DNA from 3 places in the Rothia sp. 27098_8_29 genome. Region 3 is predicted to be linked to each of the others. Evidence: predicted binding sites of a transcription regulator. Region 3 holds the regulator's gene; each other region holds the start of a gene.
The links. The regulator LexA, encoded in region 3, represses DNA repair genes until DNA is damaged. The targets are predictions, from matches to a motif close to TCGAACANNTGTTCGA.

Region 1: a site for LexA is predicted at 2,091-2,106, ahead of uvrA (excinuclease ABC subunit UvrA). Genes of this name have one in related genera too.
Region 2: a site for LexA is predicted at 3,163-3,178, ahead of O3649_RS03135 (shikimate dehydrogenase). Genes of this name have one in related genera too.

Annotation. Positions count from the first base shown of each region.
Region 1 is NZ_JAPWAI010000001.1:725,243-735,545, reverse strand. Features, by position in the region: gene uvrA (excinuclease ABC subunit UvrA) at 1-2,068, opposite strand, end outside; gene O3649_RS02885 (MBL fold metallo-hydrolase) at 2,195-2,968, opposite strand; gene O3649_RS02880 (formate--tetrahydrofolate ligase) at 4,286-5,998, opposite strand; gene O3649_RS02875 (zinc-dependent alcohol dehydrogenase family protein) at 6,232-7,281, opposite strand; gene nrdF (class 1b ribonucleoside-diphosphate reductase subunit beta) at 7,577-8,554, opposite strand; gene nrdE (class 1b ribonucleoside-diphosphate reductase subunit alpha) at 8,702-10,303, opposite strand, start outside.
Region 2 is NZ_JAPWAI010000001.1:799,795-810,097, forward strand. Features, by position in the region: gene alaS (alanine--tRNA ligase) at 1-1,301, shown strand, start outside; gene ruvX (Holliday junction resolvase RuvX) at 1,304-1,867, shown strand; gene mltG (endolytic transglycosylase MltG) at 1,864-3,057, shown strand; gene O3649_RS03135 (shikimate dehydrogenase) at 3,271-4,206, shown strand; gene aroC (chorismate synthase) at 4,326-5,543, shown strand; gene O3649_RS03145 (shikimate kinase) at 5,543-7,183, shown strand; gene aroB (3-dehydroquinate synthase) at 7,209-8,339, shown strand; gene efp (elongation factor P) at 8,552-9,115, shown strand; gene nusB (transcription antitermination factor NusB) at 9,115-9,525, shown strand; gene pyrR (bifunctional pyr operon transcriptional regulator/uracil phosphoribosyltransferase PyrR) at 9,985-10,303, shown strand, end outside.
Region 3 is NZ_JAPWAI010000004.1:21,227-31,529, reverse strand. Features, by position in the region: gene miaB (tRNA (N6-isopentenyl adenosine(37)-C2)-methylthiotransferase MiaB) at 1-163, shown strand, start outside; gene miaA (tRNA (adenosine(37)-N6)-dimethylallyltransferase MiaA) at 248-1,162, shown strand; gene O3649_RS06800 (acyltransferase family protein) at 1,236-2,387, shown strand; gene dapF (diaminopimelate epimerase) at 2,549-3,484, shown strand; gene O3649_RS06790 (class I SAM-dependent methyltransferase) at 3,609-4,232, opposite strand; gene hflX (GTPase HflX) at 4,376-6,088, shown strand; gene O3649_RS06780 (ATP-dependent DNA helicase) at 6,095-8,167, shown strand; gene lexA (transcriptional repressor LexA) at 8,318-8,992, opposite strand; gene O3649_RS06770 (LysM peptidoglycan-binding domain-containing protein) at 9,813-10,303, shown strand, end outside.

The DNA of each region.
Region 1 (10,303 bases), on a different contig from region 3:
CCTGCTTGGCGCCGTTGAGCTTGTTCGCCAGGGAGGTGTATAGAATGTCGTTGACGAGGGTGGATTTACCCGAGCCGGACACGCCGGTCACCGCGGTGAACACGCCCAGCGGGAAGGAGACGGTCACGTTCTTGAGGTTGTTTTCGCGGGCGCCGCGCACGGTCAGCTGGCGTTCCTTGTCCACGGGTCGGCGGGAGGCGGGCACCTCAATGCTGCGGCGGCCAGCCATGTAGTCGCCGGTAATGGACTTGGTGTTCTTCAGCAGCTCCTCAAAGCTGCCGGAGTGCACGATTTCGCCGCCGTGCTCGCCGGCGCCGGGTCCCACATCCACGATCCAGTCGGCTTCGCGCATGGTGTCTTCGTCGTGCTCAACCACGATAAGCGTGTTGCCCATGTCGCGCAGCTTGGTGAGGGTTTCGATGAGGCGGCGGTTATCGCGCTGGTGCAGACCGATGGAGGGCTCGTCGAGCACGTAGAGCACGCCGACCAGGCCGGAACCAATCTGGGTTGCGAGGCGGATGCGCTGCGCCTCACCGCCGGAGAGCGTACCGGCGGAGCGTGAAAGGGTCAGGTAGTCCAGGCCCACGTCCAGCAAGAATTGCAGGCGCGCGTCAATTTCTTTGAGGACCTGCTCACCAATCTTGGCTTCGCGGGCGCTGAGCTGCAGGCCGCGCACGAAGGCGAGCGCGTCAGCCAGGGACAGGTCGGTGATGTCTGCGATGGACTTGCCGCCGACCTTCACGCCGAGGATGGTCGGGTTCAGGCGCGCGCCACCGCAGGAGGGGCAGGCGACCTGGCGCATGTACTGTTCGTAGCGGTCGCGGGCGAAGTCCGATTCGGTTTCTTCGTGCTTGCGCTTGATGTACGCCTTCACGCCTTCGAATCCGGAGGTGTAGCGGCGTTCGCGGCCGAATCGGTTGCGGTAGGAGACCTCAACCTTGTAGTCTTTGCCATCCAGGATGGCGGCGCGGGTCTTGGCGGGCAGGTCCTTGAAGGGGGTGTTCAGGTCGAAGCCGAGCTCCTCCCCCAGGCCTGCGAGCAGGCGTAGCCAGTATTCGGTGGTTGCTTTGCCCTGCGACCAGGGAGCGATAGCGCCCTCGCCGAGGGTCAGGTCGGGATTGGGTACGAGCAGTTCGGTGTCTACTTCCAGGCGAGAGCCGATGCCGTCGCAGGCGCTACATGCGCCGAACGGCGAGTTGAAGGAGAAGGCGCGCGGCTCGATGGTGTCGATCTGCAGCGGGTGATTATTGGGGCAGGCGAGGTTTTCACTGAAGGAGCGGGTGCGTTCGGGGTCGTCCTGCTCGCGGTCCACGAAGTCGATGAGCACGCGGCCGTCGGCGAGCTTGAGCGCGGTTTCGATGGAATCGGTCAGGCGCTGATGGATACCGTCCTTAATGACGATGCGGTCGACGACCACCTCGATGGTGTGCTTGTACTGCTTGGCGAGCTTGGGCGGGTCGGAGAGCTGCACGGTTTCGCCGTCCACACGGGCACGCGAGTACCCCTGGGTGAGCAGATCCTTGAAGAGGTCTACGAACTCGCCCTTACGTGCGCTGACGACGGGTGCGAGGATCTGCAGGCGGGTGCGTTCGGGGTACTCCTGCAGAATATCCACAATCTGCTGCGGGGTCTGCTGGGTGATTTCTTCGCCGCATTCGGGGCAGTGCGGGTGGCCGATGCGCGCCCAGAGCAGACGCATGTAGTCGTAGATTTCGGTGATGGTACCGACGGTTGAGCGCGGGTTCTTGGAGGTGGACTTCTGGTCGATAGACACCGCCGGGGAGAGGCCCTCGATGAAGTCTACGTCGGGCTTGTCGACCTGTCCGAGGAACATACGCGCGTAGGAGGACAGCGACTCGACGTAGCGGCGCTGACCTTCCGCAAAGATGGTGTCGAAGGCGAGGGAGGACTTACCGGAGCCGGAGAGGCCGGTGAAGACGACCATCGCATCACGCGGAATGGTGAGGTCTACGTTCTTGAGGTTGTTTTCGCGGGCACCCTGAACCCGGATGCTAGTCAGATCGTTCGCTTTGAGTGCGGTGCTACCGTGTGCCGGGCGGGGTGTCATCGAAAATCCTTTCGTCTTATCTTCGAACTTAAATTCTACACCCTCACGCCTTTCACCAGCGGGATTATGCGGCGGGTGAAGGCATGAGGGTGCAGTACTTATATGAGGTGGACTGTCAGGCGCGGTTTACCAGCCGCGGGTGCCCCAGTCTTCCAGGTGGGGGCGCTCGTCACCGAGGGTGGTGGAGCGGCCGTGGCCGGGCAGCACGATGGCGTCGTCTTCGAAGCCGCCGAAGAGCTTTTCGAGCACGTTGGAGAAGAGCTCGCCGAACTGTTGCGGGGAGTCGGTCTTGCCCACGCCGCCGGGGAAGAGAGCGTCGCCGGTGAACAGCAGGGTTGCGGGGGTGCCGTCTTCCCAGGTGGTTTCGAGGGTGTAGACGATGGATCCGGGGGTGTGGCCGGGCACGTGCAGGGCGCGGATGACGGTATCAGAGAGGTAGAAGTCGAAGCTTTCGCCGCCAGTCAGCTCCTCTTCGACGGTGTAGTCTTCCAGTTCCTTAATCTCAGCAGCGTCAGCTGCACCCGCGGAGGTCACGGCACCGGTGAGGTGGTCGAGCTCCTTAATAGCGCGGATGTGGTCCCAGTGGCCGTGAGTAACCAGAATGCCGGTCAGACCAATAGCGCGGGGCCTGATGGAGTTGAAGTCCTCTTCCTTCTCCATGACGCGCACGCGGCGTTCTTCGCCGTCTGCCAGTTCAAGCTGCGGGCAGTCGTTCAGGAGCGCGTCAAGAGTGAATGCGTAGAGTTCTTCTGCATCGTCTGCAGGGTCGATGAGCACCTGCTCGCCGGTGGCGCGCATGGTGATGAGGTAGACGCTATTGTCCATCTCGGAGACGCTGAACGCACGGACGGTCAGTTCAGGGTTCTCAAAGATGAGGGTGGGTTCGGGGTAAGTAGTCATAGTTCCAGTGTAGGGGGTTGTGACCGCACAGCATGCGCCTATGCGGTTCGCTCCCCTATCAGCGCATTCGGCGTTGAACGCGCGGGATACATGTGCGGGATGCACAGGGAACAGATTCTGGAGCATGCTCGGTACGGATTGGGTTCAGCGCGGATTAGGTTCCGGCTGGATCCCGCCCGGCTGAGGTTCCACTGAAATTCAAAAGTTAAACAGAGAAGCGACTGCGCATCGATACACAGTCGCTTCTCATGACACCCAGGGGTATCTATCACTCACTCAAACACAAGCAACCCGAGGACTTTGGAAATCTCACGATTACTTGATGACTCAATAGTAGCGAACTTTTTGGGGGCTGTTTTACCACCCAATTTGGTACGGAGAGCCGGATTTAGTGACCCGCACCTCATTGTAATCATTCTGTAATAAAAACAGGTGTTTTTTAGGGTATCCATACGTACCAATTTCATTTTTTTCGAGTTTTAGCGTGACTTATTTCACCCAAAATAATTTTAGAATTTCCCTCTTTTGGCACTTCGGTGCACCTTTAACTTAAGCTCCACACTCGGCAATCCCAAAGGTTCAATACCCAGTTTTAGCCCGGTATTCTGCGGAAGTAGAGGGTTAAGGTGAAAGTATCTTCAAGTACTTGCAACTTCATGAGCAGGAAAAAATGTACTGCTCACCGTTCAAAATCTGCACAATTATTCGCGCGAGGGCAAAATCAATTGGTCTGTTTTACCCCTGTAGGTACCCCCTAAAGTAGAGGTTTTATTACAAAACAATAACATCAGCCCCACTTTCAGGTTCACTGAGTGCACCCATTAAAACCCCTTTCAAAAAGCAAAATACCTAGTCAATGCCGTATTTTCACAAAATGCAAGACAGTGTGTCACTAAAAAATCAACCTCTATAGATTGTTTAATAAAACCTGACCTTCAAGCACAAATAGAGCCCAATTATTAACCAGCACGTACCAATTTCACCCTCAAAACAGGCGCCCTAGAAGCCTCAATGAAAGGTTGAAAGACCCCTCCACCAGGGGTTTCAGGATCCTTCACTCCCCCTGGTTGCAGTCTGGTTGTAGCCAGGTTTCAGCTTGGTTGCAGTCTGGTTTCACTCTGTTTTCAAGAGCTCCCCCGCCCTCAAGCGTTGCACACCTCATATTCGCCCCTCATGCTTCCATGTATCTGGGGGCAGAGCACTCCACAAAAGCACCATAGGGCCACAAGCAAAGGCGGCGCCCCTCCCCCGCTGTGGGGAAGGAGCGCCGCCTCCACTAGCTATAAATCAGCTGGAACAGCCGCTTTAGAACAAGCTTTAGGACAGGCCGACCATCACGCCATTCTCGTCAAAGCCGATGCGCTCAGCTGCGGGGCTCTTGCTCAGGCCCGGCATGGTGCGCATGGTACCGCAGATAGCGTAAACGTAGCCAGCACCTGCAGCCAGGCGAACCTCGCGCACGGGCAGGGTCCAGCCGGTCGGTGCGCCCTTCAGGGTTGCATCCGAAGAGATGGACAAGTGGGTCTTCGCGATAACCACGGGCAGGTGCGAGTAGCCCAGCTCAGCGAAACGCTTCAGCTGCTTAGCGGCAGCGGGAGCAATGGAGATGCCGTCCGCGCCGTAGACCTTGGTCGCAACCTTCTCAATCTTGGTCTCGATGGAGTCCTCAAGATCGTAGGTGTACTTCAGATCCGAAACGTCGTCACATGCCTCAGCAACCACGTCTGCCAGGTCGGTGGTGCCCTTACCGCCCTCAGCCACACCGCGGTGGATAGCGACGCGAGCACCAGCTTCCTCAGCGATACGGCGGATGGTCTCGTGCTCGGACTCGAAGTCAGTCGGGAAGGCGTTGATTGCCACGACCGGCTGAACACCGAAGTTGCGCACAATCTCGATGTGCTTCTTCAGGTTCTCTGCGCCCTTCTCCACGTCGGAGGGGCTTTCCTGCAGCATGCCTTCGGGCAGGGGCTTGCCCGGAACGATCTTGTACAGGCCGGAGTGGGACTTCAGGGAGCGCACGGTCACGACGAGCACTGCTGCGTCCGGCTTCAGGCCGGAGACGCGGCACTTGACGTTGAAGAAACGCTCCGCACCCATATCGGCACCGAAGCCAGCCTCGGTAATCACGTAGTCGGAGTACTCCAGACCAACGTAGTCGGCGACCACGGAGGAGTTACCGGTTGCGATGTTGCCGAAGGGGCCCGCGTGAATCAGTGCGGGGGTGTGCTCCAGGGTCTGCAGCAGGTTCGGGTTGATAGCGTCTGCCAGGATGACGGACATTGCGCCGTCAGCCTTCAGGTCGGCTGCGGTGACGGGCTCGCCGTCGTAGTTCAGGCCGATCACGATCTTTGCCAGGCGCTCGCGGAGGTCCTTGAAGGAGGTTGCCAGCGAGAGAATCACCATGATTTCGGAGGCGCTGGTGATGTCGAAACCGGTCTCGCGGACCACGCCGTCCATGCGTTCGCCCAGACCCACGACAATGTTGCGCAGGGAGCGGTCGTTCATGTCGATAACGCGGCGCCACTCGATTGCGCGCGGGTCGATGCGCAACTCGTTGCCGTGGTGCAGGTGGTTGTCGATCATGGCGGCAAGCAGGTTGTGCGCTGCGGTGACGGCGTGGAAGTCGCCGGTCAGGTGCAGGTTCAGCTTCTCCATGGGAACGATCTGGGAGTAGCCGCCGCCTGCTGCGCCGCCCTTGATGCCAAAGGTCGGGCCCATTGCGGGCTGACGCAGAGCCAGGATTGCCTTGCGGCCGGTCTGGGCGAAGCCCTGTGCGAGGGAGACGGAGGTTGCGGTCTTACCTTCACCGAGCGGGGTGGGGGTGACTGCGGTAACCACGATGTACTTGGAGCCGCGCTTGCGGGCGGTCTCTGCGTTAGTGGTTTCGTCGAGGAGGACCTTAGCGACATACTTGCCGTAGGGTTCAAGGCGATCTTCGCTGATGCCGTTGTCTGCTGCGATCTTATTAATAGGCCAAAGATCGGCGGCAAGTGCGATTTCGAGGTCGGAAGGGAAAGGCTTCTTCGTCATTGTCATCCTTCGAGTTGTACGAATCATGCTCTTTTATTCTATGCCTTGGCTCACTCATTTGTCCCTCACCTCGCCGAAAGGTGGCAAATAAACCCAATTTTTAATGCACTAATCCCCGCAACCGGCACCCTACACTCACGTGGAGCGGCAGGGTCGGTGCGGGGATTAGTAGCGCATACACGCCGGGCTACCGGTACAGGAACCGGCATAAGAACCGGCGCTACAGCAGGCTATTACGGCATGGTCAGCAGAACCTTGGTGGCGGTACGCTGGTCCATTGCCTCGTAACCCTTAGCCGCCTCGTCGATGGGCAGAACCAGGTCGAAGACCTTACCGGGCTCAATTTCGCCCTTGTAAATCAGGTCGATGAGGGTCGGCAGGTACTTACGCACGGGGGCGGGGCCACCCTCCAGATGAACCTGCTTGCCGAAGAGTTTATCGGTGCCGATGGAGCTGTCGTGCGGCACGCCCACGAAGCCGATGTAGCCGCCGTGGCGTACGCAGCCGAGAGCCTGGTCGAAGGACTGCTGGGTGCCGACAGCCTCCGCAACGCCGTGTGCACCCACGCCGTCGGTGAGCTCCAGAACCTTGGCGATGCCCTCTTCACCGCGCTCTTCCACGATGTGGGTTGCGCCGAATGCCTTAGCGAGCGCCTGGCGTTCGGGGTTACGGGACATGATGATAATCTTCTCAGCGCCGAGCTGCTTAGCGCCGATAACTGCGCTCAGGCCGACTGCACCGTCGCCAACAACGACGATGGTCTTGCCGGGGCCTGCCTGCGCTGCGTCTGCTGCGTACCAGCCGGTGCCGAGCACGTCGGATGCCGCCATCAGGTGCGGGATCTGCTCTGCGGTGGGGGTTGCGGGGGTCTTGACGAGGGTGCCGTCTGCGAAGGGTACGCGGGCGTATTCTGCCTGGGTGCCGTTAGAGCGCATGCCGATGAATGTGTCGCCTGCTGCGATTGCCTTGAGGCAGCGGGAGGGGTAGCCTGCGGTGCAGGTTTCGCACTCGCCGCAGGAGATGCAGAAGGAGCCTACGACGAAGTCGCCGGGGGCTACGGTGGTGACCTCGGAGCCGATTTCTACGACCTCGCCGATGTATTCGTGGCCCATTGCGCGGTGGTCGACGGGCTTTGCGTCTGCGCCGCGGTAGGGCCACAGGTCGGAGCCGCAGATGCAGGATGCTGCGAGCTTGATGATGGCGTCGGTGGGTTCGAGCAGGGTCGGCTTCTCAACTTCGTTGACGACGACCTTGCCGGGGGCTTCCATAACAACTGAACGCATGATGTTCCTTTAGGGGTTGTGGGATAGTAGTCCAATAGTACGCCCCGCACCCCGATATATCAATGATTTTTTATGCTACGGGGTGAAGGCAAAAACTCCGACAATCTGAACCCGCAAAACTGCTCCCACTCCCCCGCTTCCCCAGCGCTTCCACACCAGGTTAAACCGGGGAATCCTGGACATCCCGGCACGTTGAATAGCCCGGTTAAACGGCGGAACCCCCGCGCATCCATAGTGGATACGCGGGGGTTCCGCTCGGTTTATCTCAGCCTGATATCTCGCAGCGAGAAGGGGCTTAGAAGTCCCAGTCCTCGTCCTCGGTGTTCACAGCCTTACCGATCACGTAGGAAGAGCCGGAACCGGAGAAGAAGTCGTGGTTCTCATCAGCGTTCGGGGACAGCGCCGACAGGATCGCCGGAGACACATTAGTCACAGACGCCGGGAACATCGGCTCGTAGCCCAGGTTCATCAGAGCCTTGTTAGCGTTGTAGTGCAGGAACTTCTTCACGTCCTCACTCCAACCCACACCGTCATACAGGGAGTGGGTGTACGCCACCTCGTTCTCGTACAGTTCGTACAGCAGGTTGAAGGTGTACTCCTTCAGCTCTGCCTGACGCTCAGCGGACTCCTTCGCCAGGCCTTGCTGGAACTTGTAGCCAATGTAGTAGCCGTGCACTGCCTCGTCACGAATAATCAGACGAATCAGGTCAGCGGTGTTGGTCAGCTTCGCGTGCGAAGACCAGTACATAGGCAGGTAGAAGCCCGAGTAGAACAGGAAGGACTCCAGCAGGGTGGAGGCAACCTTCTTCTTCAGCGGGTCGTCACCGGTGTAGTAGGACAGAACGATCTTCGCCTTCTTCTGCAGGTGCTCATTCTCAGAAGCCCAGCGGAATGCCTCGTCAATCTCCTTGGTGGAGGCGAGGGTCGAGAAGATCGAGGAGTACGACTTTGCGTGCACGGACTCCATGAACGCAATGTTGGTGTACACGGCCTCTTCGTGCGCGGTCACAGCGTCCGGCAGCAGGGACACTGCACCGACAGTACCCTGGATGGTGTCCAGCAGGGTCAGACCGGTGAAGACGCGCATGGTCAGCTGCTTCTCTTCCTCGGTCAGGGTCTTCCAGGAGGGCACGTCGTTGCTCAGCGGCACCTTCTCCGGCAGCCAGAAGTTACCGGTCAGACGATCCCAAACCTCAAGGTCCTTCTCGTCCTCAATACGGTTCCAGTTGATAGCCTCAACCACGTGGTCGACGAGCTTCACCTTTTCGCTCATTAGTAATTCTCCGATTCTTAAGGGTCGGTTACGGTCCCACGCGCGCCCAGCCAGTCGCGCAGGCGGTTTGCGTGTTCACCGTAACCGCCCCTTCCAGTCTTTAGTTATAGTGTGCCAGCTCAGGCTGAATGCGTCACAGCATTCGGGCTAGAGCATGCAGGATACGCAGCCTTCAACCTCGGTACCCTCAAGGGCCATCTGACGCAGACGGATGTAGTAGATGGTCTTGATGCCCTTACGCCATGCGTAAATCTGGGCGCGGTTGATATCGCGGGTGGTTGCGGTATCGCGGAAGAAGAGGGTCAGCGACAGGCCCTGGTCCACGTGCTGGGTTGCCACAGCGTAGGTGTCGATGATCTTCTCGTAACCAATTTCGTAGGAGTCCTGGTAGTACTCCAGGTTGTCGTTGGTCATGTACGGCGCCGGGTAGTAGACGCGGCCGAGCTTGCCTTCCTTACGGATCTCAATCTTCGAAGCAATCGGGTGAATCGAAGAGGTCGAGCCGTTGATGTAGGAGATGGAGCCGGTCGGCGGAACAGCCTGCAGGTTCTGGTTGTACATGCCGTACTGTGCCACGTCAGCAGCCAGCTGAATCCACTCTTCACGAGTGGGGATGTGGTGCTTAGCAAACAGTTCGCGGGTACGCTCAGTCTGCGGTTCCCATTCCTTCTCAATGTACTTGGCGAAGAACTCACCGGATGCGTACTTCGAGTTCTCGAAGCCCTCGAAACGCTGGCCGCGTTCCTTAGCAATCTGCATGGAGGCGCGGATTGCGTGGTAGGCGACGGTGTAGAAGTACATGTTGGTGAAGTCCAGTGCTTCTTCAGAACCGTAGTAGACGTGCTCGCGTGCCAGGTAGCCGTGCAGGTTCATCTGACCCAGACCCACGGCGTGGCTCATGTTGTTGCCGCGCTCGATGGAGGGTACGGAGCGGATGTCGGACTGGTCGGAGACGGAGGTCAGCGAACGAATCGCGGTTTCCACGGTCTTGCCGAAGTCGTCGCCGTCCATGGTCAGTGCAATGTTCAGCGAACCGAGGTTGCAGGAGATGTCCTTACCGACGGTCTCGTAGCCGAGGTCAGCGTGGTAGGTGGACGGCTCAGAAACCTGCAGAATCTCGGAGCACAGGTTGGACATGATGACCTTACCGGCGATGGGGTTCGCGCGGTTGACGGTGTCTTCGAACATCACGTACGGGTAGCCGGACTCGAACTGAATCTCTGCGATGGTCTGGAAGAACTCGCGTGCGTTGATCTTGGTCTTGGTGATGCGTGCATCGTCGACCATCTCGTAGTACTTCTCGGAGACGTTGATGTCGGAGAAGGGCACGCCGTAGATGCGTTCCACATCGTACGGGGAGAAGAGGTACATGTCCTCGTTCTTCTTCGCCAGCTCGAAGGTGATGTCGGGGATGACAACACCCAGGGAGAGGGTCTTGATGCGGATCTTCTCGTCAGCGTTCTCACGCTTGGTGTCCAGGAAGGCGTAGATGTCGGGGTGGTGTGCGTGCAGGTACACGGCACCGGCACCCTGACGTGCGCCGAGCTGGTTTGCGTAGGAGAAGGCGTCTTCCAGCAGCTTCATGACGGGGATAACGCCCGAGGACTGGTTCTCAATCTTCTTAATGGGCGCACCGGACTCGCGCAGGTTGGTCAGGGCGAATGCCACGCCGCCGCCGCGCTTGGAGAGCTGCAGTGCAGAGTTGATGGAGCGGCCGATGGACTCCATGTTGTCTTCCATGCGCAACAG
Region 2 (10,303 bases), on a different contig from region 3:
TCGTGGACGAGCGTGGCTCCATCTTCACCGGTTACACCGAGCTGCGTACTGAGACTAAGCTGCGCGCGATTCTGGTGGACGGCGTGTCTGTTCCCGCCGCTAAGGCTGGCGACAAGATTGAGGTTGTTCTGGACGAGACCCCGTTCTACGCGGAGGCTGGTGGCCAGGCAGCTGATACCGGTGTCATTACCGGCAACGGCTTCGTCATTGACGTTCAGGACGTTCAGCAGCCCGTGAAGGGCCTGAGCGTTCACCGCGCCGTTGTGCGTGAGGGCGAGGTTCACGTCGGTGCCGATGTTGTGGCACAGGTTGACGTTCAGCGCCGCCGCGACGGTGAGAAGGCACACTCCGGTACCCACATCATTCACGCTGCCCTGCACCAGGTGCTCGGCAACGAGGCTACTCAGCGTGGCTCTTTCAACAAGGAAGGCTACCTGCGCTTCGACTTCGCGTGGGGCGAGGGTCTGTCCGAGTCCGCTAAGCGTGAGGTTGAAGAGGTTGCTAACCTCGCGATCCGCGATAACCACGAGGTGATTACTCGTGAGATGCCGCTGGCTGAGGCTAAGGCTCTGGGCGCTATGAGCCTCTTCGGTGAGAAGTACGGCGATGTGGTGCGTGTTGTTGAAATCGGCGGCGAGTTCTCCCGCGAGCTGTGTGGTGGTACCCACGTTGGTTCGTCCGCTGAGATTGGTTCGCTGTCGCTGCTGACCGAGAGCTCTGTTGGCTCCGGTAACCGCCGTGTTGAGGCTCTGGTGGGTCTGGATTCCTTCAACCACCTGGCTGCTGAGCGTACCCTGGTGAACCAGCTGACCGGCCTGATGAAGGTTCAGTCTTCCGCTGATCTGCCGGAGAAGATTAACCAGACTCTCGCTAAGCTGAAGGCTGCTGAGAAGGAACTGGCTCAGCTGCGCCGCGAGAAGCTGCAGGCTGAGGCTGGCAAGCTGCTGGAGAACGCACAGACCATCGGTTCTGTTCGCGTTCTGGCGCATGACGCTGGCGAACTGGACGCTAACGGCGTTCGTGAGCTGGCTCTGGATCTGCGTTCGCGCTTTGGCTCCGAGGCTGCTGTTGTCGCAGTGGTGGGTGTGGCTAATGGCCGCCCCGTCGTCCTGGTGGCAACCAACGAGGGTGCTCGTGAGGCTGGCGTGAAGGCTGGCGCTCTGGTCCGCGTCGCTGCCGGTGTTCTCGGCGGCGGTGGCGGCGGTAAGGACGATGTCGCTCAGGGTGGTGGCCAGGACGCATCCAAGATTGGTGTTGCACTGGACGCTGTCCGCGACGCTATCGCACAGGCTCAGGCCTAAACATGGCAGAATTCCAGCGCGGAGTGCGGATGGGTGTCGATGTGGGTAACGCCCGCGTCGGCACCGCCCTCAGCGACCCCGACGGTATTCTCGCCACCCCGCTCAAGACGCTACGCCGCGACGCGAAGAAGAACTCTGACCGCCGTGTTTTGCGTAAGCTGATTGAGGTGAACGAGGTGGTGGAGGTTTTCGTCGGGCTTCCGAAGACCATGCGTGGTGGGGATTCTCCCTCCACGGAAATGGCTCGGGAGTACGCGCAGGCTCTGCGCTCCGAGCTGGATGCCGAAGAGAAAACACACATTAACATTTGGCTGGTGGATGAGCGACTCACCACCGTGAGCGCTCACCGTGCACTGCACGAGGCTGGGGTTTCCAGCCGAGATTTCAAGACTATGGTTGACCAGGTGGCGGCTGTGAACATTTTGCAGTACAGTCTGGATGCCCTCAAGGCGGGGCAGTCCGTAGCCGGGTACAAGGTGAGCGATCCGGCCCACGAAGAAAACCGACCGTCCGAGTCAGAAGGGACCACGGTCGGTGCCGTCAACGAAACGGAGAACCTTCAGTGACCGAACAGAATAAACAGCCCGAAGAGAGCGGGCTCGACCTCTTTAGGCCGACAGCCGAGGATGAACGTAAGGGCATCACCGGCATCACGATGGAACAGGAAATCGTGTCGGTGGCTACGTTGCGTGCGCGTAAGCGCCGCCGCCGCGCCATCATGCTGAGCGCTATTTCCTTGTTTGTGGTGGCTCTGGTCATCATTTCGGGTGCCTTGATTACCCGCTACGACCCGTTCAAGACTCGTGACTACTCGGGTGGCGGCAATGGTACGACCGTGACGTTCACGATTCGTTCTGGCCAGTCCACCGCGCAGGTGGCGCAGGAGCTTGAGGCAGCGGGCGTGGTTGCTGATGCTGATAAGTTTGTTGAGGTGTACACCAAGGAGAGCAAGGGCAAGTACCTGCAGCCTGGCACCTACGAACTGCAGCAGCACATGAGCAGCTCGAGCGCGATTACGACCATTATCGAGGCGAACAGCAACGTACTGTACCTGGCGATTCCGCAGGGTAAGCGCGTGAGCGAAACCATCGACCTGATTGTTTCTGGCTCCGATGGCGCGTTCACCCGCAAGCAGGTTGAGGACGCGGTCAGCAACTACACCCAGTACGGTGTGCCGAGCAACTTCCCCTCGATTGAGGGTTGGCTGCACCCGGGTGAGTACCGCTTCCCGAAGGACACCGACATCAAGAAGGTCATTCAGACCATGGTTGATAAGACCAAGGCTGACCTGAAGGAAGCCGGCGTGAGCGGCGACCAGAAGACCTTCGAGGTGCTGACCATCGCCTCCATCGTGGAGCTTGAGGCTCAGCCGAAGGACTACGTGGCGGTTGCAGGCATCATTGAGAACCGCCTGAACAACCCCGATGGTGAGACCTCGGGTCTGATTCAGTCGGATGCGACCGTGACTTACGGTCTGGGTGTCCGCTCGTACCACCTGACTGAAGAGCAGAAGGCCGATAAGAGCAATAAGTACAACACTTATGCGAATAAGGGTCTTCCGAAGGGTCCGATTGGTTCCCCGCAGCTGGCTTCGATTAAGGCTGCCGCGGCTCCTGAGAAAAACCCGTACTACTACTGGGTGACTGTGGACCTGGACTCCGGTGAGACTAAGTACTCCCGTACTTACGCTGAGCACCAGCGTTATGTTGAAGAGTACAACCAGTGGTGTTCTAAGCACCCGAACCGTTGTAGCTAATCGGTTTAGCCGGTAGCTATGATTCGGTAGCTTTGGACTGAAGGTTCCTTGCTGAGGCGGGTACCGCCTCCACGAGAGTGGGGGAGGTGCCCGCCTTTGCTGTACCCGAATATTGGTTTGTCCCTTAAAATGGGTAGAGTGCGCCTATGACCGCGGGTTCGTGGCGTGCGTGTCCGCAAGCCCCAAGCGTTGAGAGCGAAAGAGTATCTATCGATGAAGACTGAACCGTACCGTGAGGCCCCGTATCTTCGCCGCGCCTACGTGCTGGGGCACCCGATTGCGCATTCGCTGTCGCCTGCACTGCATCGTGCCGCGTATGACTTTTTGGGTGAGCAGAATTTGGGTTATAATCGCCGCGATACTCTGCCCGATGATTTGCCGGCGATTATGCACGGTGTGCGCCACCCGGACGGTACGGAGGACGCCCCGTATATTGCGGGTCTGTCGGTGACGATGCCGTTGAAGACCGCCGTCATCAAGTATTGCGATGAGCTGAGTGAGACTGCCCGCGTGACCGGTGCGGTGAACACGGTGTATCCGCGCGGTGAGAAGGTGCTGGGTGATAACACGGATGTGATCGGCATTGTGAACGCGCTGCGCCACGCCGGTTTGGAGCCGCAGCCGCTCAAGGATTCTGCCGCGATTGTGGGTGGGGGAGCGACCGCTATTTCCGCCCTGACCGCTCTGCATCAGCTGGGGTATTCCCGTGTGAGCGTGTACGCCCGTTCCCTGCATAAGCTCGGTAGCGTGCAGGAGGCGGCGGACCGCCTGGGCGTTCAGCTGGAGCAGGTTTCCCTGGCTGAGCTGCCGCAGAATCTTGCGGAGCGCGGTCATCACCCGGTGATTTCTACGCTTCCGGCGCATGCGGCGGATGAATGGGCGAGCCAGCTGAGCGGGCTGAAGGGCGCCTCCGCAACGCACCGGCCGGTACTGCTCGATGTTGCGTATAACCCGTGGCCTTCGGTGCTGGCGAGCGCCTGGGAGGCGAACGGCGGCACGGTGGTTTCTGGCCTGGAGATGCTGCTGTATCAGGCGGTGGAGCAGGTTCTGCTGTTTACCGGCCGTGAACTGCAGCCCGCCGAACTGCTGGGTCTAATCAATGCGATGTGCGCGGCGGTTGATCTTGCGCCTCGTGCTTCCGTTTCGTGAAAAAAGCGTGCTTTCACTCGCTCAGTAAACGGGCATTTTATACACTATTTATACACGTGAAGAATTATTATTCCTTCCTCCTGCGCTGCGGTGCGGGTGCGATGAAAAGAGGTTAACCTATGGCCCTGCGTTGGCTCACTGCCGGAGAATCCCACGGCGAGGCGCTCGTCGGCATTATTGAGGGCGTACCCGCCGGTGTGGAACTCACCAGCGACATGGTGCGTGACGCCCTGGCTCGTCGCCGCCTCGGCTACGGCCGCGGTGCCCGCATGAAGTTCGAGGAGGACCGCGTGCGCATCCTGGGCGGTGTGCGTCACGGCCTGACTCAGGGCGGCCCGGTCGCGATTGAGATTGCGAACACCGAGTGGCCCAAGTGGACTGACGTGATGAGCTCCGACCCGGTGGATCCGAAGCTGATTGAGGGTCGTGCGCGTAATGCTGCGCTGACCCGTCCGCGCCCCGGTCACGCCGATTTTGCGGGTATGCAGAAGTACAACTTCTCTGAGGCTCGCCCGGTGCTGGAGCGCGCCTCCGCACGTGAGACTGCGACCCGCGTGGCTCTTGGCGTGGTTGCCGCCCAGATTTTGAAGGCTCTGGGTGTTGAGCTGGTTTCTCACACCGTGGCTGTGGGTGGCGTGCACGCTCCCGAGGGCGCCCCGGTGCCTTCGCCCCGCAACGTGGATCAGCTGGACGCTGACCCGCTGCGCTGCTTCGATAAGGCAACCTCCGACGCGATGGTTCAGCGCGTGGACGAGGCGCACAAGGACGGCGAGACTCTCGGCGGTGTGGTTGAGGTGCTCGCGTACGGTATGCCTCCCGGACTGGGTTCGTACGTGCACTGGGACCGCCGCCTGGACGCGCGCCTTGCCGCAGCGTTGATGGGTATTCAGGCTATTAAGGGCGTTGAGGTTGGCGACGGCTTCGCGACCGCTGACCGCCCGGGCACTGCCGCTCACGACGAGATTTCCATTGGTGAGCACGGCGTTACCCGCGATACCAACCGCGCAGGTGGTATTGAGGGCGGCATGAGCATTGGCGACCTGCTGCGTGTGCGTGCGGCAATGAAGCCCATTGCGACCGTGCCGAAGGCTCTGAAGACCATTGATACTTCCACCGGTGAAGAGGCTCGCGCCCACCACCAGCGTTCGGACGTGTGTGCTGTTCCCGCCGCCGGCGTGGTGGCGGAGGCTATGGTCGCCCTGGTGCTCGCTGAGGCTGCACTGGAGAAGTTTGGCGGCGACTCGATTGGTGAGACTCGCCGCAACATGGATTCCTACCTGGACGCCATTCCGGCGTCTCTGGCGTGGGAGTCTAACGTGGCTGGTTGGGACGCGTAGTGCCCCTTCCGGCGGAGTCTGAGGGCCGCGGCGCGAAGGGTCGCGGTTCCGGGGAGGTTTCTGTGGAGCAGGGTGTTCGCCCGGTCGCTTCGAGCCCCCTTGCGCGTATTGCTGCGGCAACGCAGCGTGCGCGAGGGGGCGCTTCGCCGCGCCCGGAACCCGGCGCAGAATCCGGTGTATCTGCTGCGGCAACGCAGCGTGCGCGAGGGGGCGCTTCGCCGCGCCCGGAACCCGGCGCAGAATCCGGCGTGTCTGAACCCGGTGTACCTGCTGCGGCAACGCAGCGTGCGCGAGGGGGCGCTTCGCCGCGCCCGGAACCCGGCGCAGAATCCGGCGTGTCTGAACCCGGTGTACCTGCTGCGGCTGAGCAGAATGTTGAGGTTGCGGGCGCTGAGGCTGCCGCATCTGTTTCTTCTGCGTCAGTTTCTTCTGCGCGCCCGGCTTCTCGCGTGCCCACCCCCGCTGATTTGATGCGTTCTGGCGCCCGTCCCCTGCCCGCCGCCGCTACGGCGAGCACGCAGGGTGTGCGCCTGTACGCCTCCTCGGTATCTGAGGACGCCGACCAGGCGCTCGGCCTGGACGAGGACCTGCGCCTGAAGCTGCTCAGCGCCCTGCAGGGCATGGGCACCGCTGAAGAGGAACCCCGCAAGGAACCCGCACAGGCGGATGCACCCAAGCCAGCAGCTCCAAAACCGGCCGCGCCGTCAGTAGTCGCTGTGCCCAAGCCGACTGCGCCGAAACCTGCCGCGCCCAAGCCGGCACCTCCGAAGCAGGCTCAGCCTGCAGAGGCGGCGGGGGAGAGCGCTTCTGCTCCCGTAGCCGCACCTGCACATCCTGTAGCTGTGCCCGCGGCTGAACCCGCCAAGCCGGTCCGTCCGACTCCGGCGCTGTTCGGCAAGGTTCAGGTTGCCGCACCCGCTGTACCCGCTGAATCTGTGGCACCCGCAGTACCCGCCGCGCCGGAAGAACCCGTTGCGCTGGAAGAAACCCCCGCAGAGCTTGCTGTCCCCGCAGAAGCGCTCGCAGAAGACGAGTCCGCCGGCGCTCGCATCCACCCGCAGCAGGTGCGTGAAATGCACGAGAACTTCGCGGAACGCTCCCGACCCATCGTGCTCATCGGCCCCATGGCGGCAGGTAAAACCTACATTGGTACGCACCTTGCGCGTTTCTACGGCTACGAGTTCCTCGACGCCGACCAGCTCATCGTGGAACGCTACGGCGAAGTCTCCGAAATCTTCGAGATTTTCGGTGAGGCGTATTTCCGCGAGCTCGAACGCAAAACCATCGAAGAGGTCCTCACCTCGCCCGTGTACCGCAACACGGTGTTCTCCCTGGGCGGTGGCGCGCCCATGACCGACTCTGTCGCGGAGCTGCTCAAGGACGAATGCGTGGTGTACATCCTCGTTGATGCTGACACCGTCACCCCGCGCATTACCGGCAACAAGACCCGCCCGCTGCTGCAGCCGAACCCGGTCGAGCGGTGGACCGAAATTTTTGAGCGACGCCGCAGTCGATACGAAGAGCTGGCGCACTTCACCCTGGATGCACGAGGCGGCCGCCCCATCACCGAGATGACCGCCGAAATCCAGGCGTACGTGACCGCAACCCGCACCTCCCGCGCGCAGCGCCCCCAAGCATAACCCCTCACCTGTGAAAGGACACATGATGAGCACTCAGCCCACCCCCACTTTCGGTGCCTCCGGCGCGGAAGATATTACCCGCATCCCGGTGACCGGCAGCTCCCCGCGTGAGAACTATGAGGTTCTCATCGGCCACAACCTGCTCGGTAAAATCCCCGAAATTCTGGGCAACCGCACCAAGAAGGTGCTCGTGATTCACCCGCGTGCCCTGCGTTCCACCGGTGAGCTGGTCATGGAAGACCTGCGCGCCATGGGCTACGAATCGTTCAGCGCCGAAATCCCGGACGCTGAGGAGGCAAAGCACTACCAGGTGGCGGCGTTCTGCTGGCAGGTGCTCGGTCAGAACGACTTCACCCGCACCGACGCGATCATCTCTGTGGGCGGCGGTGCCATTACCGACGTTGCCGGCTTCGTCGCGGCAACCTGGCTGCGCGGCGTGCGCGTTATTCACATTCCGACCACCCTGCTCGGCATGGTGGACGCTGCCGTGGGTGGTAAGACCGGCATCAACACCGCCGAAGGTAAGAACCTGGTCGGCGCGTTCTGGCCGCCCGCAGCGGTGCTCTGCGAAATCGGCACCCTGCGCACCCTGCCTGAACATGAGCTGCTGACCGGCATGGGTGAGGTCGTCAAGTGCGGCTTCATCGCAGACCCTGAAATCCTCGACCTGATCGAGGCGAACCCGGACGCCGTACGCGACTCGCAGTCCGCCGTGATGCGTGAACTCATTGAACGTAGTGTGCGCGTAAAGGCGGAGGTCGTCTCCGAGGACCTGCGCGAATCCGGCCGCCGCGAAATCCTGAACTACGGCCACACTCTCGCCCACGCCATCGAACGCAACGAACGCTACCAGTGGCGTCACGGCGCGGCAGTATCCGTCGGCATGGTCTACGCCGCCGAACTGGCGCTGGCAACCGGCCACGCCGACGAAGAACTCGTGGCACGCACCCGCCGCATCCTCGAATCCCTGGGCCTGCCCACCTCCTACAAGGCAGACGCATGGCCCCAGCTGCTCGAAGCGATGCGCCGCGACAAGAAGGCACGCGGCAACCTGCTGCGCTTCATCATTCTTGACGGTTTGGCTCGCCCGCGCGTCTACGAGGTGCCGGACGACTCGATCCTGTACATGACCTACCAGGAGATCATCTCCGAGTAGGTGCGAGTCCCGTATATTCACCGGATGCACTCGGTACGTATTTGCTAATACGCGCCAGCCGGGCGGGGTGCCACAGAAAATGTGGTGCCCCTGCTAGGCAAATTCGTGCGCATCCTGTAGAATGTACGGGACATATTTTTGCTCATTGAAAACTTAGCGCCTCGCCGGTGTATCACTACGGCGTGAGCGTCGATGACACGAAGGAGAGCCCCATGGCATCCACTACCGATATTAAGAACGGCGCCGTCCTGAAGATTGACGGCAACCTCTGGTCCGTCGTTGAGTTCCAGCACGTTAAGCCCGGTAAGGGTGGCGCGTTCGTCCGCACCAAGCTGCGCAACGTTACCTCCGGCAAGGTCGTCGACCGTACCTTCAACGCTGGCGCTAAGATTGAAACCGCAACCGTTGACCGCTCCGACTACCAGTACCTGTACCAGGACGGCGACGACTACGTCTTCATGGACATGAAGACCTACGACCAGATCAACGTTCCCGCAACCGTTGTTGGCGACGCAGCAAACTACATGCTCGAGTCCCAGACCGCAACCATCGCAATGCACGAGGGTAGCCCCCTGTACATCGAGCTGCCCGCATCCGTGGTCCTCGAAATCACCTACACCGAGCCCGGCCTGCAGGGTGACCGCTCCACCGGCGGCACCAAGCCCGCAACCGTTGAGACCGGCTACGAGATTCAGGTTCCCCTGTTCCTGGAGACCGGCACCAAGGTCAAGGTTGATACCCGCACCGGTGAGTACCTCGGTCGCGTGAACGACTAATGAATTCGCGTACGAAAGCCCGATTGCGCGCCCTCGAAGTGCTCTTCGAGGCGGATCAGCGCAACGAAGATTATATTGAGGTACTCCGCCGCCGCCGACTGTACACGGTAGCGCAGATTTCTGCTTACTCTGAGGAAATCATTCGTGGCGTCCGCGACCACGACGAAGAGATTCGCGAGTTTGTGGAGACTTACGCCCGTGACTGGTCCTTCGAGCGTATGCCCGCCGTGGACCGTGCCGTGCTGCGTATTGGCACGTGGGAGCTTCTGTACAATGACGAAGTTCCGGATGCTGTCGCAATTTCTGAGGCTGTCGGTCTGGCGCGTGTGCTGTCCACGAATGAATCTCCGAAGTTCGTGAACGGTCTGCTGGATAAGCTCCGTCAGGTGAAGCCGACCCTGCTCGCGTAAGACGTCCCACCGCGGCCTGACCGCCAGCCTGTAGCTGGTTGGTTTGCTGCCGTTGAGGATGCGCCCGCAGGGAAGCGTACGTGAAACCCCCGCCGTGCTGTAGTTCGCTACAGGACGGCGGGGGTTTTCTGTGTCTAGGTTGCGCTTGGTTGGTGCAGTTCTGCGTGGGGTTCCGTATTGGGTGCGGATGCACTCGCAGGGGATGGGAGAGGCGCCGGTTAAGGTGCATCGGTGGAGGCTGCACCAGATAACGCAGGTGGGGGAGTGCCCCCTTTTCGGCACCCTAGCTATAAACAACATAGGCGCCTCGAAGACGGAGCCCCCGCCCCGCTCCATACCAGCTCCGTCCCCGCCGTGAGCGGTCTCTCGCCGAACCTGAACGTAGCCTGTGAACTGTGGTACCCTACTAGAAGCACAAAACCTTTAAATCCGTCCCGTGAGGCGGGGAAGGAGACGGCTATGCCTGGGTCAGCTGTACCCACATCCGGCGCGAATCAGGGGCGAAATGTAACCGCAGCCCCCCATTCGGCAACCCCTCAAAGCACCTCCGAGAACGCGACCACCGTCGGCCGCACCATCCTCAGCGAGGACGAAATCCGCCGCGCCCTCACCCGCATCGCCTACGAAATTATTGAAACCAATAAAGGCGTAGAAAACCTCGTACTCATCGGCATCCGCTCCCGCGGCGTGCCCCTCGCCGTACGACTCGCCGCCCGCATCCAAGCCATCGAGCCGAACTTCAACGCAGAAACACGAATCGGCGCCCTGGACATCACCG
Region 3 (10,303 bases):
CCACCTGATTTCTGACCCGACCGCCGAGCAGTACCAGCTGCGCCGCACCCGCGCCGGTGACGCGTGGGACCGCTCCCAGGCTGACTCTTGCGGTACCGGTACCACCCAGGTGCCCGGTGCGCCGGTGGGTCTGGGCATGCCGACCATCGGTCTGCGCCCCTAAAACCTATAACGAATCATGCGCCCTGTTCCTCGGGCTCTTGCCGCCACCGCAAGTGGGGGCGAGGGAACCGGTAGAATGGGGCGCATGACTATCTCCGAAACTCTGCCCGTTATCGCTATTGTGGGCCCGACCGGCACCGGGAAGAGCGCGCTCGCCATTGAGCTGGCTCAGCGCCTGAACGGTGAGTGCATTAACGCTGACTCCATGCAGTTCTACCGGGGTATGGATATCGGTACCGCGAAGGTCACTGCGGAGGAGATGCGCGGCGTTCCGCACCACCTGCTGGACATTATGGATGTGCGGGATGAGGCGTCCGTGGCGGAATTCCAGGAGCGTAGCCGTGAGCTGATTGAGCAGATCCGCGGCCGTGGCCGCTACCCGATTCTGGTGGGTGGTTCCGGCCTGTATGTGCGTGCCGCTCTGGATAAGTTGGAGTTCCCCGGCACGGATGCGCGGGTGCGTGAGCGCCTGGAGGAGCAAGCGCGTACCGAGGGTATTGGTGTTCTGCACGCCCGCCTGGCGGAGGTCGACCCGGAGTCGGCGGCGCGCGTGAAGGATGAGCGCCGCATTATTCGAGCCCTGGAGGTGTTCGAGGTGACGGGCCGCCCGTTCTCGGCGTTCATGCCGGTGCGCGAGTACGTGACGGAGAGTATTCAGATTGGTCTGGATATGGATCGTGCCCTGCTGCACGAGCGTCTGCACCGCCGCGTGGAGCTGATGCACGAGCAGGGTCTGCTCGATGAGATTCGTACCCTGAACGAGCAGGGACTGCAGGAGGGTAAGACTGCCTCCCGCGCGATTGGTTACGCGCAGTTCGCTCGCGCCCTTGAGGATGCGGACTACAGCGTGGAGCAGGCGATTGAGGATACAACCATTGCGACCCGCCAGTTTGCGCGCCGCCAGCTGACCTGGTTCCGTGCGGATCCGCGCGTGCACTGGCTGGATGCGCTCTCACCCACCCTTGCTGATGAGGCGTTGGCTACAATTTTGCAAAAATAAGCAAGCAGAAGTACTAAATTCGGGGAAGTTGGGTTACTCTGGGGGACATATTCGACTCAACCATAGAGGAAATATGTCACTCACATCACATACAAAAAATTCTGCCACTCTGTCCGCGGCAGAATCCACTCCGCGTTCCCTCTACGATGCCATTCTAGGCGGAACGAATTCACTGAACTTTATTCGCTTCGTTCTTGCAAGCTCCGTTATTGTCGCCCACTCAGCGCCGCTTATTAAATACAACGCTGGAATACTAGGTATTCCTGCTCCCATTTACATTGATTCGTTGGGGCATTGGGCCGTTAACCTCTTTTTCTGTATCTCTGGTTTTCTCATTGCGCACAGCGCCCAGAGGGGTACAGTGGTTGGGTATTTGAAGCGTCGCGCCCTCAGGATTTTTCCGGGTTACTGGGTGTCTCTACTCTTCGTTGTCTTCGTTTGTGGACCGATTTCAGTTGCTACCGGTCATGCATCTGACCCCTTCTCTTTTAAGAGTGCGGCTGGATATGTCCTTCGAAACTTTGATTTGCAAACTAGGCAGATTACTTTTTTGGGTGGGCCTACGGGAATCCCGTGGTCAGGTATTTGGAATGGATCTACTTGGACTCTCCAATATGAGTTCCTTGCATACCTTGCGTTGATTCCTATTTTTTATATTTCGTTCATCCGAAAAAGTTCGAAGTGGTTAGTGCCAAGCATCTTTGTGATGTTTTTTGGTGTATTTCAATTTTTCCACTTCACTGGCTATACCCCCGATAGCTTTGTGAACAATTCTCTCCGTCTTGGCATGTATTTCTTTGCCGGGACCCTCTTCTACGTGTGGGGCAAGCGAATTGTGTATAGCGCTTCTCTGGGAATTGCCTTAACCTTTATCAGCTTTGTAGCAACTTTCTTCTGGGAAAGTGAAATGACGGGTTATATGGCTTTGCCTGCTACTTACGGGGTTTTGGCATTGAGCGCAGCTATTAAAACCCGTTGGTGCAGTAAGAACGATATCTCTTACGGCGTGTACATCTATGCATTCCCGGTGCAGATTCTGTTGACAATTTTCGGTAGTGCATCGCTGGGCTGGGTTCTGAACGCCATCATCACTTTTGCTATCACCGTTGGTCTGGCGTGGCTGTCTTGGCTGTATGTTGAGAAACCTGCGTTGGCTTTGAAGGATCGCAAGCTTCTGCGCATTCGTCGCGATCGTCCCACAGACACCGTAGCGGCATCTTCATAAACCGGTAAAGTATCCCGCCTATTTCTGCGGCTTTCGGTAATCTTGACGAACTCATCAAGTGAACCGGGAGCCGCAGAAGTATTTCCGAGGAAGAATGCCTGGTTCACCATCTGGCGCGGTAAAATCATAAACGGACAGGTCACCAACCTTAAGGACAGCATATGAGCGAGAACCCTTCCACCTGGGGCGAGCTGGCAGGCCTGACCCTCACCAAGGGTCACGGCACCGGTAACGACTTCATCTTTCTGACGGACGAGAACGCAGAAATTGCTCTCACCCCCGAGCTGGTAGCCCGCGCCTGCGACCGACACTTCGGCATTGGTGCGGACGGCTTCATTCGTGCTGCCCGCAGCACCGCCTCCCGCGCGGGCCAGAAGCTGCTCGAGGAGCACCCGGACGCTGTCTGGTTTATGGACTACCGCAACGGTGACGGCTCTATCGCTGAAATGTGCGGCAACGGTGTGCGCGCGTTCGTGGAGTACCTGCGCACTGAGGGCCTGATTGAGCTTGAGGTGGGCGAGACCGTCAAGATCGGTACCCGTGCCGGCGTGAAGACTGTGGCGCGCACCGAAGAGGGTTACGCGATTGATATGGGTCCGTGGAGCTTCATTCACGGTGAGGCTGCCCGCGAGGGTGGCGAGGACTGCCTGGTGTCTGCTCGCGGTCTGAAGACTCCGCGTGCTGGCCTGTCCATTTCGATGGGTAACCCGCACACCGTGGTGATGCTCGGCTCCGACGGTAAGCTGGACGGCCTGGACCTGCACAGCCTGCCTCAGGTGAACCCCGCCCCGGTCAACGGCACGAACGTTGAGTTTGTGGTGCCGGTCGACCTGGACGTTGAGAGCGGCGCGCATGTGGGCGCTATCCGTATGCGTGTGCACGAACGCGGCGTGGGCGAGACTCTGTCGTGCGGTACCGGCGCGTGTGCGGCGGCTGCGGCGACCCGTTTCTGGGGCGGCGAGGAAGCACCGGATGAGTGGCTGGTGCATGTGCCCGGCGGTACCCTCGCGGTGACTTTCGTGCTGGGTCCGGACGACCTGGAGCATGTTGTTCTGGCTGGTCCGGCGCAGATGGTTTCGACCGTCGTGCTGCGATAGTCTGCTGCGGTAGCGAGCAGTCCTAGACCAGAGATTTTATAGACAAAAGCGGCGGGTGTTTTCTGACAACACATTCAGAAAACACCCGCCGCTTTTATGTTTTAAGCAGTTAGCGCTAGAGGTTTTAGTCCTCGTAGCGGTGCACCTGCAGAATACGGAAACCCTTCGAGGTCGCATAGCGCGACACTTCAAATTCGCCGGGGTGCAGCTCCTCAAGCTGCGCGTCCATCCACTTCTGCAAAGAATCGGAGCCCAGGTTCTTCTGAACCACCAAGTAGGCGTTACCACCGGGCGCCAGGCGAGGCAGCCAGGTCAGCAGGATCTCGTGCAGAACCTCCTTGCCCACGCGAATCGGCGGGTTCGACCAGATGGTGTCAAAACGCAGTTCGGGGTCAACCGATTCGGGGGTTCCCACGGTGACGTTGGACAGGCCGAGAGCGGCGGCGTTGCGTTCGGTCAGGCTAATGGAGCGGGAGTTCACATCCACCGCGTGCACCTGCGCCTGCGGGGCGAGCATCGCCAAAGTCAGGGTGATGGGTCCCCACCCACAGCCGATGTCGAGCATGCGTTCGCCCTGCGGGTCGGGTGCTTCCTGCAGCAAAATAGCGGTGCCCTTATCAATGCCGGAGGGGCTGAAAATGCCGTTAGCTGTGGTGACGGTGACCTTGCGGCCGGCAAGCTCCACCTGCACGGGGCGGGGCTTGAACTCGGTCTCGGGGGTTTCAGAGAAATAATGCTGCTCGCTCATGCTATCCAGTGTACCGGTAGGGCAAGAACCCGCCGCACACGGGCAGAGAATGCACGGGGCAGGTCAGCAGCTTGCACGCCCTGAGCGCACAGGCGACCGAACCCCCTACCCGATGCGGGCAACGGCGGTAGAATTAGAGTCGTATGAATTCTAAGAACACCCCCGTATCTGATACCGAAAAGCTGCCCAGCGATGAGCAGCTACGCCGCACCGTAGACCGCGTTCTGGGCCGCTCCCAGGCGGCCGCCTCTGTCACGACGTATGACGCCGCCGGTACCGCGCATCACAGCGATAATTCTTCCAGCACCCACGGCAACAATAGCCGCCGTGTGCTGGATACTCGTGCGCGCGAAATTTCTGACGTTCAGCGCGAGCACTCCGAATATGACGGTGACCAGGAAGATCTCGCTGAGCGCCGCGCACTGCGCCGTATCGCGAACCTCTCCACCGAACTTGAAGACGTCACCGAGGTCGAGTACCGCCAGCTGCGCCTGGAGCGCGTGGTGCTGGCTGGCCTGTGGACTGAAGGCACCGTAGAGGACGCAGAGAACTCCCTGCGTGAGCTCGCGGCACTGGCTGAAACCGCAGGTTCCGAGGTTCTGGACGGCCTGGTTCAGCGCCGCCTCAAGCCGGACCCCGGCACCTTCCTCGGCTCCGGTAAGGCGCTGGAACTCAAGGACATTGTCGAGGCGACCGGCGCCGACACCGTCATTGTCGACTCCGAACTGGCTCCCTCGCAGCGTCGTGCCCTCGAAGATATCGTGAAGGTCAAGGTCATTGACCGCACCGCCCTGATTCTCGACATTTTCGCTCAGCACGCTAAGTCCCGCGAGGGTAAGGCGCAGGTTGAGCTGGCTCAGCTGGAGTACATGCTGCCGCGTCTGCGTGGTTGGGGTGCCTCCCTGTCCCGTCAGGCGGGTGGCCGCGCCGCAGCCGGTGAGGGTATCGGTTCGCGTGGTCCCGGTGAAACCAAGATTGAGATGGACCGCCGCCGCCTGCGCGCTCGCATGGCGAAGCTTAAGCGTGAGATTGCTGCGATGGCGCCGGCGCGTGAGACGAAGCGTCTGAACCGTCGCCGTAACCGCGTGCCTTCGGTGGCTATCGCCGGGTACACGAACGCGGGTAAGTCCTCCCTGCTGAACCGCCTGACCGACGCCGGCGTGCTCGTGGAGAACGCGCTGTTTGCGACCCTGGACCCGACCGTCCGTAAGGCTCAGACTCCGGACGGTATCGGCTACACCCTCTCTGACACGGTGGGTTTCGTGCGTTCGCTGCCGACCCAGCTGGTGGAGGCGTTCCGCTCCACCCTGGAAGAGGTCGCTGACGCTGACGTTATCCTGCACGTGGTGGATGCTTCGCACCCGGACCCGGAGGGGCAGATTCGTGCTGTCCGCGAGGTCATCGCGGAGGTCGACGCCCGCCATATCCCCGAGATCATTGTGCTGAATAAGGCGGATGCCGCCGACCCGTTCGTGCTGGAGCGTATGCGCCAGCGCGAGCCGGAGCACGTGATTGTTTCGGCGCGTACCGGTGAGGGTATTGAGGAGCTGAAGCAGAAGATTGCGGACACCATTCCGCGCCCCTCCATTGAGGTGAAGCTGCTGATTCCGTACTCGCACGGTGAGATTATTTCGCGCCTGCACGAGTGGGACGCCGAAATTAAGAGCACCGATTTCGTATCGGACGGCACCTTCGTGGTGGCGCTGGTTCGTGAGGATGTCGCCTCCGAACTGTCCGAGTATGTGCTGGAGGGCGACCTGCTGGAGGTTCTGGAAGAGGAACTTGCGGAGGCACACGCCCTGGCTGAAGCGACCGCATCTGTTTCCGAGCAGCCCTCTACCTCTGAGGCTCTCTAAGGGCGGATGAGCGTGACCGAGAGCATCAACGCGCCTAAAAACGCCCCGGGAACTGCACCCGAACCGGCAACCGACGGCACCCGATTTACCGGGCAGGAGCTTGAGACCCTGCCCGGTGCGAAGGACGCCCTGACCCTGCTGGATGAGGCGGTTGCCGCCACTGGCGGTCAGAATCGTGCCGGTCAGCGCACCATGGCGGCGCATGTGGCGCAGGCTCTTGAACTGCAGCGTCACCTGCTGGTCCAGGCGGGTACCGGTACCGGTAAGTCCCTGGGCTACCTGGTTCCTGCCCTGGCGCGGGTGGGGGAGTCGGACCAGCCGATTGTGGTTGCGACGGCGACCCTTGCCCTGCAGGCGCAGATCGTGAACCGCGATATTCCGCGTCTTCTACAAGCGCTGGAGCCGCGCCCTGAATCGCAGGCGCAGGTGGCTCTGCTCAAGGGCCGCAATAACTACCTCTGCCTGCACAAGCTGGAGGGCGGCTACCCGGAAGACGAGCCGGATGCTCTCTTTGACATGCCTTCTTCGACCTCCCGCGTGGGTGAGGAAGTGGTGCGCCTGCGCGAGTGGGCCGACCGCACGGAGACCGGCGACCGTGACGAGCTGAAGCCCGGCGTCTCTGACCGCGCATGGGCTCAGGTATCGGTGAGCGCCGCCGAGTGTCTGGGCCGCCGCTGCCCGCTGGTGGAAGAGTGCTTTAGCGAGATGGCGCGTAGCCGTGCCGCTGAAGCTGATATCGTCATCACGAACCACGCCCTGCTGGCGATTAACGCTTTCGAGGGCATGAAGGTTCTGCCCGAACATGAGACGGTCATTATTGATGAGGCTCATGAGCTGGTGGACCGCGTGACCGGTGCCGTGTCTGGTTCTTTGACGGTTGCGATGGTTCGCCGTGCGGCGCGTAGCGTAAAGAAGCATTCGAAGGCTGATTCCGGCGCACTGGAAATGGCTGCCGGCACCTTGGAGACCGCGTTCGAGGGTCTTGCCGAAGGCCTGCTGAAGGGCCTGGACGGTCGCCTTTTGACTGCTATTTCTGCGGTCAATGATGCCGCCCGCACCGCCCTGTCCGATACCAAACCGGACGGTCAGGACGTTGACGCCGGCCTGCAGATGGCGCGCTCGCGTGTCTCTGAGGTACACGATATGAGTAGCCGCATCCTGGAGGCTTCGGGCGAGCAGGACGTGCTGTGGATTTCTCGTCAGGGTGGTTGGGAGAACGGCCGCTATGTGGCTGCTTCCGATACCGACCCGGCGACCCTGAACATCGCCCCCTTGAGCGTCGGTTTGCAGCTACGTGACGGTCTGTTCGCTGACCGCACCGTGATTCTGACGAGTGCGACCCTGACAGTGGGTGACTCTTTTGACGTTGCCGCCGGTGCCCTGGGACTGCAGGGTGAGGGCGCGCCGCGCTGGACGAGCATCGACGTAGGTTCGCCTTTCGACTACCGCAAGCAGGGCATCATGTACGTCGCCGGGGATTTGAAACCTCCGGGATTCGGTGTGCATGAAGGTCAGCTGGAGCGTCTGCGTGAGCTGTGCGAGGCGTCGGAAGGCGGTGCCCTGGGCCTGTTCTCCTCGAAGCGTGCCGCCGAGCGTGCCGCCGAATACATGCGTGAGCACAGCGACCTGAACATTCTTCTGCAGGGCGAGTCTTCGCTCAAGGCTCTGGTGGAAGAGTTCAGCGAGGACGTCGATTCGTGCCTGTTCGGCACGATGAGCCTGTGGCAGGGCGTGGACGTTCCCGGTGACTCTTGCCGCCTGGTGGTGATGGACCGCATCCCGTTCCCCCGCCCGGATGACCCGATTGCGCAGGCTCGTACGGAGGCAGTGAACCGTCACCGCGGTAACGGCTTTATGGCGGTTTCTGCTCACCACGCGGCGATTCGTATGGCGCAGGGCGCCGGTCGCCTAATCCGTTCGGTGTCTGACCGCGGCGTGGTGGCTGTGCTGGATTCTCGTGTAGCAACCAAGCGTTACGGCGGTTTCTTGATGAAGGCTATGCCGCCGATGTGGTCGACCCAGAATAAGGCAGCCGTAATTGGCGCGCTGGCTCGTCTTTCGGCGAGTATTGAGCGTTAGCTCGGGTGGATTCCATTCCTGGCTGCACCGCACCTTCCGCTTTGGAAATATAGAAATCACCCTGGTGACACGTGAACATTCACGTGTCACCGGGGTGATTTTTATATAGAGCTAAAAGCCTAGCGGTTATGTCTCTAGAGACTGCATCTTTTAGAGACTACGCAGCACGGAGACGACCTTACCCATGACGGTTGCGCGGTCGCCCATAATCGGCTCGTAGTTGGAGTTGCGCGGCATGAGCCAGGTATGGCCGTCGACCTGACGGAACACCTTCACAGTTGCCTCGTCGTCAAGTAGCGCAGCAACAATATCGCCATTGTCTGCGGTGTGCTGCTCGCGGACAACCACCCAGTCGCCGTCGCAGATTGCGGCGTCAATCATGGAATCGCCCTTGACCTTGAGCATGAACAGCTTGCCGTTACCGACCAGCTGACGGGGCAGGGCGAGCACATCCTCCACGGACTGCTCAGCAGTAATGGGACCGCCCGCTGCAATTCGTCCAACCAGGGGAACGGGTACGAGGTCTTCATCGCCGACTTCGAAGTTCGGCAGCTCGGGCAGGGAAGAGGAAGCGCTACCGTGGATGCCGACGCCGTTCTCATCCAGCACCTCAATGGCGCGGGGGAGCTTGGGGTCACGGCGAATGTAGCCCATGGTCTCGAGGCGACCGAGCTGGTGGGTGACCGAGGACAGGGACGCAAGACCCACCATGTCACCAATCTGGCGCATGGACGGCGGGTAACCCTTTTGTTCAATCTCGGTGCGGATCGCGTCAAGAATCTTCTGCTGGCGCGCGGTCAGCGCCGGACGGGGTGCTGTTGCCATTTCTTTTCCTTCGGTCTGTACTCCGGCCTTTGTATTCGGGTCGGGGCACGGATGGGTGCTTCACACGTTTTCCGATGGTGTCCTAAAAATTTTTTGGTTCTGCCGAAATGGGTCTTATCTCGTCAGGGGGTGGAGGAATTCTATCCGTGCCGGAGCGATACCGGAGCGATACGCAAGGCAACGAGTATGCGTCTCCGCCCTGTAAAACTCAGTCAGTAGCACCTGCATTCGATACAGAACCAAGCTGTAGCGGGTACAGAAACCTGCTGTGAGTAGGACTCATCAGGAGCGTGTGGAACGTCTCTTGACACCAGTGTAGAACACTACACCGAAAAACTCAAACAAATATTCTAGATTTTTTCTTCGAAACTCGAAGAAATTTTTAGTACATCTCTGCTAGACTTTAGAACAAGAGTTCGTATATACTCTTGAATCTCTCCTGAAATTCAGGATTTACGGGTGGATGTTCGAAAAATATTCGAAGATTCGACCCGGAGTCTTTCGGGGGAGGAGAGTGAATGAGTGTTCGAATGTATTCGAATCCTCTGCCTCTCTCTTCGCATGTTCTACCTCGGATGCTCTAGGGAGCATCTGGTGAAGAGAGAGCGCAGGGGATGGGGAGCCGGGACAACCCGGTGCAACCCGGCGCAGCCCGGTGCATCCGACGCTCTGACCTAACTAGAGAATAGCTACCCAATAGTTATCGCCTAACAATCACCACTCCATAGTTATCACTCAACTAGGACCTCCGAGCGGGTATCGCTCGGCATTGCTAGACCCGCGGGGTAACCCCGGGGCGAGCTGAGAGAAAGGAACCACAATGACTACTGCAGCACCTATTGCTTCTCGTGGCACTTCTGCACACCTTCCGGCAGGTTTGGTGGTACTTCACCCCGCCCGCACCGCGCCTGCCCGCACTGCGCAGGGGCGTTCTCGTGTGCCTGTGTCTTCGCCGTCTGTTCGCTCTTCTCGTGCGGCTCATGCACCCCGTCCTGCGCAGGTGGCTCAGCCCGCCCACGCTCCCGCCGTTTCTACCCCCGCCGTTTCTGCTCAGACATCTTCTGCGGCTCAGGCGCCTGGCGCGAAGAGTGCTCTTCTGGCTAAGGGCGGCGAGCTTCTGCGCGCGGTTCCCGCTTCTATTCGTCGTCTTGGCACTGTGCGCGGTTTCCTGAAGGGTCTGCCTCTGCTGACCTTGGCGGCGCTGATTGTGCTCGGTGCTATTAGCTTCTTTGGCCCGGCGGCTTCTGCTTCTGTGGAGAACGCTTCGGTGACTCGAACCGTCGTTGTGGTCAAGCACGGAGAGACCCTGTG